Regions from separate parts of the Paenibacillus sp. Y951 genome, predicted to be linked through region 3. Evidence: a T-box and tRNA genes for the amino acid it is inferred to sense, from the RefSeq annotation. Region 3 holds a T-box; the other regions hold tRNA genes.

Region 1 (4,296 bases), on a different contig from region 3:
TCTTTCCCCTCAATAATTGGCCAGCCATAATTTAAACCGGCTTCTATCTCGTTCACTTCATCGTTAGCACTGTTACCGTGCTCGCTCGTATATAGCGTATCATCAGGCGACCAAGCTATCCCTTGAGGATTTCGATGTCCATAACTAAATACATAAGAATTCAGAAATGGATTATCACTTGGTATGGAGCCTTCAAGATTCATTCTTAATATTTTTCCGATAATTACTTTGCAGTATCGTTAATTGATTTTACTACTTTTGCTGGTACTCCTACAACGACAGTATTTTCTGGGACATCCTTAGTGACAACTGCCCCTGCCGCAACAACTGAATTGTCGCCAATCGTTACACCAGGTAATATTGTTGCGCTTGACCCAATCCAGACATTTTTGCCAATGATAACTGGAGAGGAATATGTTGTATTTCTCGTTTCCATAGGTAACCCATGATTAAGTGTAGCAATTGTGACATTCATACCTATCATTGAACCGTCTCCTATACTAATTCCACCTCTATCTTGGAAGGAGCAGCCTGTGTTAAGAAACACATTTTTTCCAATCATAATATTTTTCCCGAAATCTGTATAAAACGGTGGAAAACACATAAAAGATGAATCGACTTTATTACCTGTTAGTTCACTAAAAATCTCCACAATTTCTTCTTTTGAATGATAAGAAGTGTTTAGTTCCATTGTGATCTTTTGAGCTTCATAGCTACATTGAGTTAATAGTCCATGCAATTCTTTATCCTCGCCCGATATGGGGTTGCCTCTTTTACAAAAATCTATAAAATCCTTCATGTCCATTTTTATTAATCCCCTCTCTACCTTTTAATATCAACATTACTTATTTCAAATACATTCTTATGCCATTGAAGCATACGTGCAACAAGGAGACTATTATGGAAATCCGTGAGTTGCGCTATTGCATTGCTGTAGCGAATGAAGAGAATAATACAAAAATGAAGTAGAAGCCAATTAGTAACAATAAGCTACGAAAAATGGATTGCTTCAGAAGTTGCCAACTTCCAACTAGATGCTGGCGGAATAAAAAGATTCCTGCGATAAAAAGCACGATATATAATACTATTGTTAAGGTTGACCTTACTTCGACCGTATACAGATATTGAAAAAAACGAACCACAAAAATAAGGCAATAAGCAAGTGCAAAAATCTGATTTTTTCGTAATCGCATGTTCTCCAAGAAAATCCCTCCTTCTTTTAATTAATCATATCAGAAGAAGTTATTATTCTTATAATGACTAGATATTGTTCTCATAAAGCTTTGATAAAGTCATTAACAATGAAGAGTATTATCACAAAAAACACCTAATTATTCATTGATAAGAAACGATGAATATTTAGGCATAATAAAGTACGAACGCTATTATACACAATTTTTGATACTCATGGTTTTGTAAGTGCTATTCTAAAGCCAAGGTCATCTATCCTGAAATCAGGCATGCTTTTCCTTCTAATCGTAGAACCACAATTGTTTTCAACTTCAGCCCAACTGCCTCCTCGGAAGACTCTATAGTTCCCATATCGTTCAGTATCATACAGATCCCAGCACCACTCCCAAACATTACCAATCACATCGTAAACACCCCATGGATTAGGAAGAAGCTTTCCGACTTGATGAGCTGATCCATTAGAGTTTTCTTGATACCATGCAATCTTATCAATTCTTTCATACCGATATCCCTTGGTTCCCGCTTTGCACACATACTGCCATTCAGCGTCTGATAGTAATCGAAAACCATTCGCTTTATTGTTGTATATAGTGTTCTCACTTTCATTTGTGATTGTGTAGCATTCAGTCCTACCAAGTATTCGGGACAATGCGTTACAAAAGACAAGCGAATCCAACCACGAAACCTCCGTAATCGGCAAGTTATTCACATTCGGTTCTACTTCTTCTTCATGCATGACAAGATGATACAAATGCTGTGTTACCGGATACTTCATTACATAGAAAGGTTCAATCGTTTCAGTCCATGTAATAACCTTTTTATCACTTCCTCTTCCAGGGTCTGATAAAGTATAATCTGAACTAAGCCATTTATTCATATTAATATAATCGCGTAATTCCACAGTCCCACCTTCTATGGGTACCATCAAATTCATTAAATATTTTAGAAAATGCTCTCTGTCACTTCCGTACTTTCTGATTGTCATATTGACCTCCTGTCTATTTCATCTTCTTTTTCCATAGACTATAAACTCACGAGACCGTCAAGGAAAAAAAGGCACTTCTGTCGTTTCTGATTTAATGTATGGTGGAGCTAGGCGGGATTGAATCGCCGACTGATCGTAGTCAGCGACCTATTTCCCCCTAAACTATAGCCTCTTATTTAGTTATGACCCACATCCCAGACATCTAATACCCCACTTTTAATCTTGCATCTGCTTCTTCATCTCTTGGGTTGTGTGAATGCTACACGGTATCTTCCCAAATAAGTTGGAGGCATCCTAACTTAAGAGTCGATTCCTAGATTCAATCATATCTATCGTTTATATTGGTCAATAACGAAAGATTTATATACTCTTCTCTTTCGTTATCCCAAGCGCTTTTAAAATTACACCCGCTGTATATGCAAGCATAGTTATATCGATAATTTTATTTAGGCAGAAATGGAAAAATTGAATGATTTGAAGTGGGAATGTCTGTTTTACTGCATTATCCATTTCTATGAAAAAGGGTGTTGAAGGTAATGTAGCGGAAAAATGTAGACAGAAAGCGTAGTAAAACGATTTACCGTAATTTTGTAGTAATAGAATGTATTCTGCCAGTGTGTTTATTTCTTTAATCTTCATACCAGAGAATGCAAGATATAACAAAGAATAAGTAATATCTGCAAATACGATAATAACAACCATCTTAATAAACAAGAGTTGAATCTCAGTACGATTGATTACATTAAACTTAATTGAATTAAAACTTCTAATAATCCATTTGATGAGAAAATCCAAAATAAAAACAGCATTGATCATTGAAATAATGAATACACTAACCCAGGCTATAATGCCGACGTCTGTTTCATTAACATTAATGCAATCGGATTTTTCGGATATAAGTTTGCGAATCTAATTATAAACCAAAAAAATGCAACAATGAAAGCTACGAATCCACTTAACCAACAACTATATTTTAAAATGAGAACCATTAGTAATCACATGTCTACTTTTTTAGTAATATGCTCTCAACAAAGTCACATAAAAACTCAAAAATTTTATAAATAACAATTGAAATAGATGCTAATCCAACTATAAAGTAAAAGTAATTAGATAATGACAAGGTAAACAGAGCACCAACTACTAAACAACTAGAAACACACTTAGTATAGCTATTATTAGCATACATTTGATTTTTATTATTAAGTATAACAACGATTAAACAAATTAAACATACAGCTAAAGATACTGCGAATCTTAGATACTGATCTTCTTCCATTATGAATATGACATACGCAAATATATAAGGTATTGATGTCAGAAAGCGATCCAGTTCCAACTTTTTCCTTGCTGGTTTACAAACATAAAATAACCCCAATACATTATAATAATGAACCTGTTAACTACTATATAAAAGTTTATCCAATTGATTGCGAATTTTTATGATTTCATCAGAGCCAGTTGTCTCAAGAGTAAGAAGTACAAAGTCATATTTCTTGCAAATACTACCTTTTAACTCATCTCGCTTAGATTGAGCCAGATTATTCCGATGATAAGCAAATCCATTTACTTCAATAGCCAATTGCGGCTGCTTGTTAATAGTATCATAGATAACAAAATCAAAAGAAGCTCTGTTTTTTACATACTTTTTCTCAGATTCATTAAGTTGATCTGTGTCTCTGAATACATCCTTTAAATATACTTGCATACTAAAAGAAAAACATTTGTAAGTATCTTCTTCAATCAAATCAGTCAGAACACGCCATATAATATTTTCAGATTTGTATTTGGATTTGTTAACCAGTCGCGCTTGCAGTTCATTCAATCGTTCTGAATAATCGGAATATAGCAAATCAAACACAGATATCAATTGACTTTGTGTAATATGCTCGTGAAGCGTGTTATATTCTATGTAGCGTATTAGATCACCAATATCCTTGCGAGAGTTTCGAAATAATGCATGATCAGTGACGAGAATAAACTGCTTTTGTGCTCTGGAAACCGCTACATTGATCATATTTGGATTTTCCACAAATTTCTTTCCGATTTGCCCATTCCTCGTTTGATCCAGAACGGTAGACAAAATTATCACAGGCTTTTCTCGACCTTGGTATCTATGAACT
Region 2 (4,296 bases), on a different contig from region 3:
TCCTTGTGCCTTCAATTCTACAATAATATTTTCATCTAGATCATTAGAAGCTACAATTTTCACATCGGGGAAACCCGCTTCATCGAGCATTTCACGAGCACGCTTAGATAAATAGGCTAGATCTCCACTATCAAGACGAATCGCCTTCATACGCTTACCTTTGGCAGCAAGCTTACGTGCTGTTTCAATGGCATGAGGTACGCCTTCACGCAATGTATCATACGTATCTACGAGTAAAGTTACATCATCAGGTAACGCCTCAGCGTAACGATCAAACGCCTGCTGCTCACTATCATGAATTTGTACCCAAGCATGAGCATGCGTCCCTTTTGCTGGTAAATTAAACAGCATTGCCGCTCTCAAGTTAGACGTTGCATGAAAGCCAACTAGACAAGCTGCTCTCGCCCCCCAAATGGCTGCATCTGCTTCTTGTGCTCGGCGCGTACCGAATTCCATTAATATATCATGTGGCGCTACTTGCTTAATTCTCGCCGCTTTCGTTGCGATTAGTGATTGATAATTCATGAAGTTCAATATTGCTGTCTCAATAATTTGAGCTTCAAAAATCGATGCCTCCACTCTTAATATTGGCTCATTAGGAAAAACCAATGTACCTTCAATGGCAGCATAAATATGACCTGTAAACTTGAATTGTCTAAGCTCCTCTAAAAATGGAAGGTCATAGTTTTCCTCTTGCGAAGCTAGAAATGTAATTTCTTCTTCAGAAAATTTTAGCCCCTTAATATAATGAATAATTCTTTCCAGACCAGCGGCAACGGCAAAGCCGTTGCCGAATGGCAATTTTCTAAAATACAAATCAAAAACCGCTTTTTGATGATGCGTATGATGCTTCCAGTGAGCATACATCATATTAATTTGATATTTATCGGTATGTAGTATAAAATGCTCCGATGTCATAGTTACACCTGCTCCCCCATTACTAACGATTTGTGCCACTCTGTACCTCTAATATTAGGAGGATAGATAGTATCATTATGATGTTTTTTTCATAGAAGTCAATTCAATACGATGCCAAGCAAGGTCATTACGAGCGCTCTACATAAAGAAAACGCTGAATAGCTAGTCAACATTACGACTACTACACAGCGTTATCATACCATTATTATTGAGCTACAGATTCATCATTATATTGTGCTTCTACAAATTCAACTTTATATTGTTTATCTACATATACAGATGTAGACACGTTTGTAATCACTTGAGGATACATCATATCTGGTAGAGGCTCAACAATCTGGATATCTACATAAGCGATGTCACCAACAAATTTAATATTAGCTACCTTTATGCCATAGCCTGGATGTGGTACGTCTGCAGAAATGGTTACTTTATTAACTGTATCCGTTAATGCTTCTGTCGTCAGCTTTACATTGTCAAGTTGGCTTGATGGTTCAACTTCTTCATTAACATTAAGCGTATCTGCAAAAAGAAGTGCTTTATCTAACCAAATCGCTGCTTCACCACGAGTAACGCTTTGTGTAGGATTAAACTTGTTGTCTTCCGTAAGCTCTGCAAACTTTAGAATTAGAAGCTTTTGAATCGCATTACTATAGTCTGGTTGAACTTCCTTAGCATCAAGATAGTCAATATAGATTGCAATTAGTGGGTAATCACCTTTTCGATCTACCTGATCCATTAAGATAGATGCAAATTCCTCACGACTAATGGAATCGTTAGGATTCACATCAGCAGCAAATTCCACGCCATTGTAATATCCTTCTACAAATGCTTCAGAATACCATTGATCATTAGCTACATTTTCATACATATCACTAGCTACAGGTAGTTTTGCAAAACGGAAACGACTAAGGTCCAGTTCAAAAGCTCTATCAAGCAAAGAAACAGCTTGAGCATATGTCAATTCATTATCCGGATTGAATGCATCTGAGTTAACACCGTTAATAACTCCTCGCTCCTTCAAACTTAAAATATGGCTTTCTGCTTTGTGACCTGACACATCCGAAAACGCATGTAAAACTGGTGTTAATGCTAGTAAAAGAACCAGCGAGAGTGCTACAGTAAATAAACTTTTCTTCTTCATCATATTTCCCCCTAATTTGTTGGACTTCTATGTAACAAAAAGTCATTCTCGATGCATAACGCTTTAATTATTAACTATATCTATAAACGTCATATTTACTCATAATGTTGCAACAATAATTAGAGGTTTTTATGAATTAAAGAAAACTAAAATGTTTATCTTCTAAAATTACTAAATTATAGCTTGAAAATATCGTTAGCCTATGCTATTATATTTTGTATTGCATAGGACGGTAACTCAGCGGGAGAGTGCTACCTTGACAGGGTAGAAGTCGCGGGTTCGATCCCCGCCCGTCCTACCAGAATATAAACGTTCAGCCCCCTTACGGTGTAAGGGGGCTTTTTGTTTTGGGCGTATTGGGATGAGTTTGTGAAGCTCTCTTTTTGGTGCTTTTGGTCAAGAATAGATTTTAGGTCATAATATTATGCTTCAAGACCATTACTCAATTAAGGAAAATGGTCTTTTTACTAACTCTTCTCTTATTCGTTTTTTTCACAATAAATCTCTTCTAAAAAAACAACCCTCACACCCACATTCACCTTTGTTCGTATAAATAGAGTAATATTACTAATTTTTAAGTTCCTCATTTTTTTGCACGATTGTATTAGCAATATCATGGGTTTATCGGGATTACAATTTCCTTACCATCAATATCACGAACTCCACATGTGTTGAGTGCCGATAGCCGACAAAGATGATAGTTTCACAAAAAAATATTAAATTATACGATAAAAATATACCATTGTCAATTCATTATTTGAAATATGTTTGGATATATGGTAATATATAATTATAAGAATATTTAGACAATACACGATAATCGTACGCAACTTCTTTTCGACAGAATTTGAGTGCGGTTTTTTGATGTAAAAAACCATTTTCTCATTCTATTTCGTCAATCGAAAGCAAGCTAGTCAGAAAATAATAGGTGTTAATTTAATACCTAAATATTTATACGAGGAGAGTGGGGTTAATGAACTTAATCAATGAAAAAATAACTCATACAGTCTTTGGTATTGGAAATATCGTTGATCATGATGAGTCTGTCATCACTATTGATTTTAATAATTATACTAAAAAATTCGTTTACCCTGATGCCTTTGGGAAGTTTATCAAACTAAATGACCGAAATACCGCAAAATCTTTGCAGAAAATTATTGCAAAAGAGGAAATAAAAAAAGAAGCACTTGAAAGAGAACGTGAAGAAGTAGAGGCGCAGCAGGCGCTTGAACAGCAGCGTAGAGAAAAAATAAAAAACCTTAAAATTCATGAGAGCTCACAAATTGTTTTCTGGCTGGACGAGGAAGAGCAACAAAATGTATTTACCGACTGGCGAGCGTCTACTGGCAAGGTTCAAAATGGAAAAAATAAAGGCCAACCAAACAGAGTAGCTCGTTTGCTTCCGAACAGTGCATGTCTTCTGACTGCAAGAGGATCCGATCAATCAGAAACAGAAAGACGTATTTTCGGCCTCTATATGGTAAACGAAACGTTTTTCGGCGATCTTAGCAATGATGGAATGGTCCCGGCCCATACGGAATTTAGAATTAAGCTCACAGATCAAGAAGCAGAAAATATGCTTTTCTGGAATTATTATATCAACAAAAACTTTCCTGAACGCTTGACATGGAATTCTGGTAAATACCGTTACTTCGATAACGTTTGGACTGCTCAAATCTTAAAAGATATCATAGCATTAAGAACAGATGAAGAAAAAATCAAAGAAGCTAAAAACTTCTTAGAATACTTCTGTCAAATGAATCTCCTTGACATGGATAACATCCCACAGGCGCACGGAGCTTCAAAACAATAATACCCAGGTGACATATAGGGACGGTTCATATGCCCGTATGCGGGAATCACGGTTAGTTTGTTCTCTTTGGTTACCTTATATTCAATACTAATCGATTTCGTCCCCACTATTATTTCATGTTACTGATAACATGAGATTGATTCAATACTTTTTTGGTGTTATTTAAAGCACTTTTTGCAATCAAGGTTCTCACTTACCCTAGGGGGAGTTGAACTCTTCTCCCTCATTTCCTGCGTTGTACCCACACGTTTTATATGATCCCGGGAAGTCCGTGTAGCAACGCTCCTCGGGTTTTTGTGTTGTTATACTGTAGCTGTTAGTTTTATAGCTTTCGGCTACAGTATGGCTACAAATACGGACAGGTTTTTTGGGTAACGTTGGGTGTGTATTAGTATGTGTTACTTAATATCTTGCAAGATAA
Region 3 (4,296 bases):
CATCAATGATGTATATGGGTTCAAGTGTATATTTTGTGCAACAAAACAATTCTATTGTAGATCAGTTGACTTCTTCTTTGTATGAAACGACTGGTCAAAGTACCTCACTTATACTGAATGCTGATCGCGATATGTATCAAGCATTAACAGCTTTTCAGCTGCTGACGCTGGGTACATTAAGTGGGGATGAGCAATCAGCTCAGCTGCAAGTTTTGACAGGAAATATTGAGCAAGCGAATGAAAGAGTCGGACAAGCATTGGATATTTTGCAAAAGAAAGAGCTTATGGAAACTGCTCATGCGGAGACGACGGAAACGATTGAACAAAATGCAACGGATTTTCAAACCTCTTTCGATCAGTGGGTTATCGATACGAATGCCGCTTTGAAATCAGCGAATGACGGCATGGATGATACACAATTGTTAGCAAGCTTTGAACAAGCTCGCTCGAGCTTGGATCAAATTGGCGAAATTCTGGATGATTACGCCCTGAATAGTATTGTAGATATTAATGAACAAAATAGTAATACAGCTACAAAGCTTTATACTGGCGTGGCTATCATTCTCATTGTTTTGGCGATAGCCGGTGTAGCAGTAATTAGGAAGATCATGAAAACGCTTCGGAAAATCATTAGCGTTACTAGTGACGTTGCAGCGGGAGATCTACGCCATGAGCCGCAGACCAAGTATGACAACGACGAGCTTGGTAAAATAACGGAAGCCGTCGATATAATGCTGGTCAAAATGAAAGAGCTTATTGGAACGATTGCTTCTAATACCTTATTTGTTCGTGAGGCTTCGATTGAGCTATCGGATAGTTCCAAGGAATCTGCCAAAGCGGCTGAGCATGTAACTATGGATATTCAAGAGATGAATCAGGATGTGGAAGTGCAAGTGAAAAGCAGTGAAGAGACGAGCCGTGCGATTGAAGAGATGGCGATTGGAATTCAAAGAGTTGCTGATAATTCAGGCGTAATGGCGGAACATTCATCGCTAACTTCGCGTCATGCGGAAGTTGGTAATAAGTTACTAATCAATCTTCAGCAGCAAATTGTAAATATGCTTGCTTCAGTGGAGCAGTTATCTGAAATAGTGCAGTCTTTAACACATAAATCTAATGAGATTGGGGAGATTGCATCGAGCATTACAACATTCGCAAAGCAAACCAATTTACTTTCTTTAAACGCTTCTATTGAAGCTGCAAGAGCGGGTGAGCACGGCAAAGGGTTTAGTGTTGTAGCTAATGAAATTCGCCTCTTGGCTTCGCAATCACATGAATCAGCGGAGGGCATCAACCGCTTGATTCAAGAAACGAGAATTGAGATCTCTAGTGTATCCGAGTCGATGAATACGACGAAGCAGGTAGCTAGATCGGGCTCAAGTATGATGGAGGAAGTTAATCAAAGCTTTGCTACGATTATGGAGTCTGTCGCCCACATTGTAACTCAAATTCATGAAACATCGGCGATTACAGAGCAAATGTCAGCGAGCTCCGAGGAAATTTCCGCGACAATGGATCATGCGGCGGCAAGCACATCTCAAATTTTCGTGAGATCTCAATCGGTCGCAGCCGCTACTGAAGAGCAATTAGCGATGATGCAAAATATAGCTGCTGCGTCCGAACAACTAGGGGCTGTCGTGGATACATTGAATGAATCCGTAGCCTATTTCAAAATCAAATAGCATATATCATCGTTAGAAATTGACGACAGCCTGATCATACGTTATTATATTGATATATGTGTAATAATGTTGATGAGGAATAATATACTTACGTTGCCTTCAGAGAGTAGAACTGTTCGCTGAAAGGTTCTGCAGGATAACAGGTATATGGGTCACCTCTGAATTGCCTTGCTGAGCATAGCGTAGCTATGATGTAGGTTAGGCCGGTCACAGCCGTTATCTGTTATGAGAGCCACGCTACGGTTTTGTAGTGTGGAATTAAGGTGGTACCACGGAAGCTAGCCTTTCGTCCTTTTGTAGGATGAAAGGCTTTTTTGTTGCAAAATTTTGGTATGCCCACGCTTTCGATGTAACTTTTCTTACAGTGAAGTTCAATCGAGAAGCTAATGAAAAGTTTTAGTTTATGCTTTCGTAGTAACTTTTCAATACTATGAAGTTATTCAGAGAAGCTAATGAAAAGTTTTAGTTTATGCTTTCGATGTAACTTTTCTTTACAGTGAAGTTCAATCGAGTAGCTTACGAAAAGTTTTAGGAGGATGAACAAATGTCAGATAATCAATCTAATTTAACGATGCCAACGACTTATGATCCGAAGGCAGCGGAACAGAAATGGTATGACTTCTGGGTAAAAGGTAATTACTTTCAAGCAGGTCAACGTCCCGAGGCAGAACCATATACAATCGTAATTCCACCCCCGAACGTAACAGGAATGTTGCATATTGGTCATGCGTTAGATTTTACACTTCAAGATATTCTTATCCGTGTTAAGCGTATGCAGGGGTATGATGCATTGTGGCTGCCTGGTACTGACCATGCAGGTATCGCAACGCAAACAAGAGTAGAACAGAAACTACGTGAGCAAGGTATTTCTAGACATGATCTTGGACGTGAAAAATTTCTTGAGCAAGTATGGGAATGGAAAGATCAATATGCTGAGACAATCCACGACCAATGGGCAAAAATGGGGCTATCTCTTGATTACTCACGTGAACGCTTTACACTTGACGATGGTCTGAATAAAGCAGTTCGTGAAGTGTTTGTGCGTCTATACGAAAAAGGATTAATTTATCGTGGTAAAAAAATTATTAACTGGGACCCTGTAGCTCGTACTGCGTTGTCTGATATTGAAGTGGAGCATAAAGAGGTTAACGGTCACTTGTATCATTTACGTTATCCATTGAAAGACGGAACCGGCTTTATTACAGTGGCAACTACACGTCCGGAGACGATGTTAGGTGATTCAGCAGTAGCAGTACATCCCGAAGATGATCGCTATAAACATTTGATCGGCCAGATGATTGTCCTTCCGATTGTTAATCGTGAAATTCCAATTATTGCAGATGAATATGTAGAGAAGGATTTTGGTTCTGGCGCAGTGAAGATTACGCCCGCACATGATCCGAATGACTTTGAAGTTGGTGAGCGTCATAGCCTTCCGCAAATTATTGTGATGGACGAAACAGGTACGATGAACGATGAGGCAGGTCCATATAAAGGGTTGGATCGTTTCGATTGCCGTAAGCAGCTCGTAAGTGATCTACAAGAGCAGGGCGTGTGTGTATTAATCGAAGATCACTTACATCAAGTTGGTCATAGTGAGCGCAGTGGAGCAGTTGTAGAGCCGTATCTATCTACACAATGGTTTGTAGCGATGAAACCACTTGCAGAAGCGGCTATTGCTGCTCAAAAGTCTGGTAAAGGCGTACGCTTCGTGCCAGATCGTTTTGAAAAGATCTATTTGAACTGGATCGAAAATGTGCGTGATTGGTGTATTTCTCGTCAATTATGGTGGGGACATCGTATTCCGGCATTTTATAATGATGAAAATGGCGAGATTATCGTATCTGCTGAAGATCAGACCGATGCTAATCTACGTCAAGATAATGATGTACTAGATACATGGTTCAGTTCTGCATTATGGCCGTTCTCAACATTAGGCTGGCCAGAACAGACTGATGATTTAGCACGTTACTATCCAACGAATGTACTTGTAACTGGCTACGATATTATTTACTTCTGGGTATCACGGATGATCTTTACAGCACTTGAATTTACAGATGAAATGCCATTCCAAGATGTGCTATTGCATGGACTTGTACGTGATAAAGATGGTCAAAAAATGTCTAAATCACTAGGAAATGGTGTTAATCCACTTGAAGTTATCGAGCAATATGGTGCCGATGCTATGCGCTTTATGATCTCAACAGGTAGTACGCCTGGTCAAGATTTGCGCTTCCGTTATGAGAAGGTAGAACAAGCTCGTAACTTTGCTAACAAAATATGGAATGCTTCTCGCTTCGCGTTGATGAATCTTGAAGGTTTCACTTATGAAGACATTAATATTACCGGCAAGCTCGGAACAGCAGATCGCTGGATCTTGCATCGCTTGAATGAAGCCGTTCGTGATGTGACACGACTAGTTGATAGCTATGAGTTTGGTGAAACAGGCCGCGTGCTTTATAACTTTATTTGGGATGATCTGTGTGACTGGTATATCGAATTCTCCAAATTAAGTTTGAATGGCGACGATGCAGAAGCAAAAGCTGGTACGCAATCAGTACTTGCTTATGTGCTTGATCGTACACAGCGTTTGATTCATCCATTCATGCCTTTC

Evidence for each region. A T-box is a leader RNA that pairs with one kind of tRNA and senses whether it is charged. The one in region 3 lies ahead of AC1TPB_RS08985 (valine--tRNA ligase), so its partner is inferred to be a tRNA-Val.
Region 1: it encodes a tRNA-Val, which carries the amino acid that the T-box ahead of AC1TPB_RS08985 (valine--tRNA ligase) is inferred to sense. The anticodon was not compared.
Region 2: it encodes a tRNA-Val, which carries the amino acid that the T-box ahead of AC1TPB_RS08985 (valine--tRNA ligase) is inferred to sense. The anticodon was not compared.

The regions. Positions count from the first base shown of each region.
Region 1 covers NZ_JBXCIY010000003.1:124,839-129,134, reverse strand. Annotated here, with positions in the region: partial or broken gene AC1TPB_RS05355 (PQQ-dependent sugar dehydrogenase) at 1-218, opposite strand, end outside; gene AC1TPB_RS05350 (DapH/DapD/GlmU-related protein) at 224-805, opposite strand; gene AC1TPB_RS05345 (hypothetical protein) at 921-1,202, opposite strand; gene AC1TPB_RS05340 (formylglycine-generating enzyme family protein) at 1,406-2,176, opposite strand; tRNA gene AC1TPB_RS05335 (tRNA-Val) at 2,276-2,348, opposite strand; gene AC1TPB_RS05330 (hypothetical protein) at 2,537-2,890, opposite strand; gene AC1TPB_RS05325 (AAA domain-containing protein) at 3,573-4,296, opposite strand, start outside.
Region 2 covers NZ_JBXCIY010000003.1:279,504-283,799, reverse strand. Annotated here, with positions in the region: gene AC1TPB_RS06320 (nicotinate phosphoribosyltransferase) at 1-918, opposite strand, end outside; gene AC1TPB_RS06315 (S-layer homology domain-containing protein) at 1,124-2,065, opposite strand; tRNA gene AC1TPB_RS06310 (tRNA-Val) at 2,289-2,363, shown strand; gene AC1TPB_RS06305 (malate synthase) at 3,036-3,875, shown strand.
Region 3 covers NZ_JBXCIY010000005.1:103,058-107,353, reverse strand. Annotated here, with positions in the region: gene AC1TPB_RS08990 (methyl-accepting chemotaxis protein) at 1-1,682, shown strand, start outside; T-box leader at 1,743-1,979, shown strand; gene AC1TPB_RS08985 (valine--tRNA ligase) at 2,227-4,296, shown strand, end outside.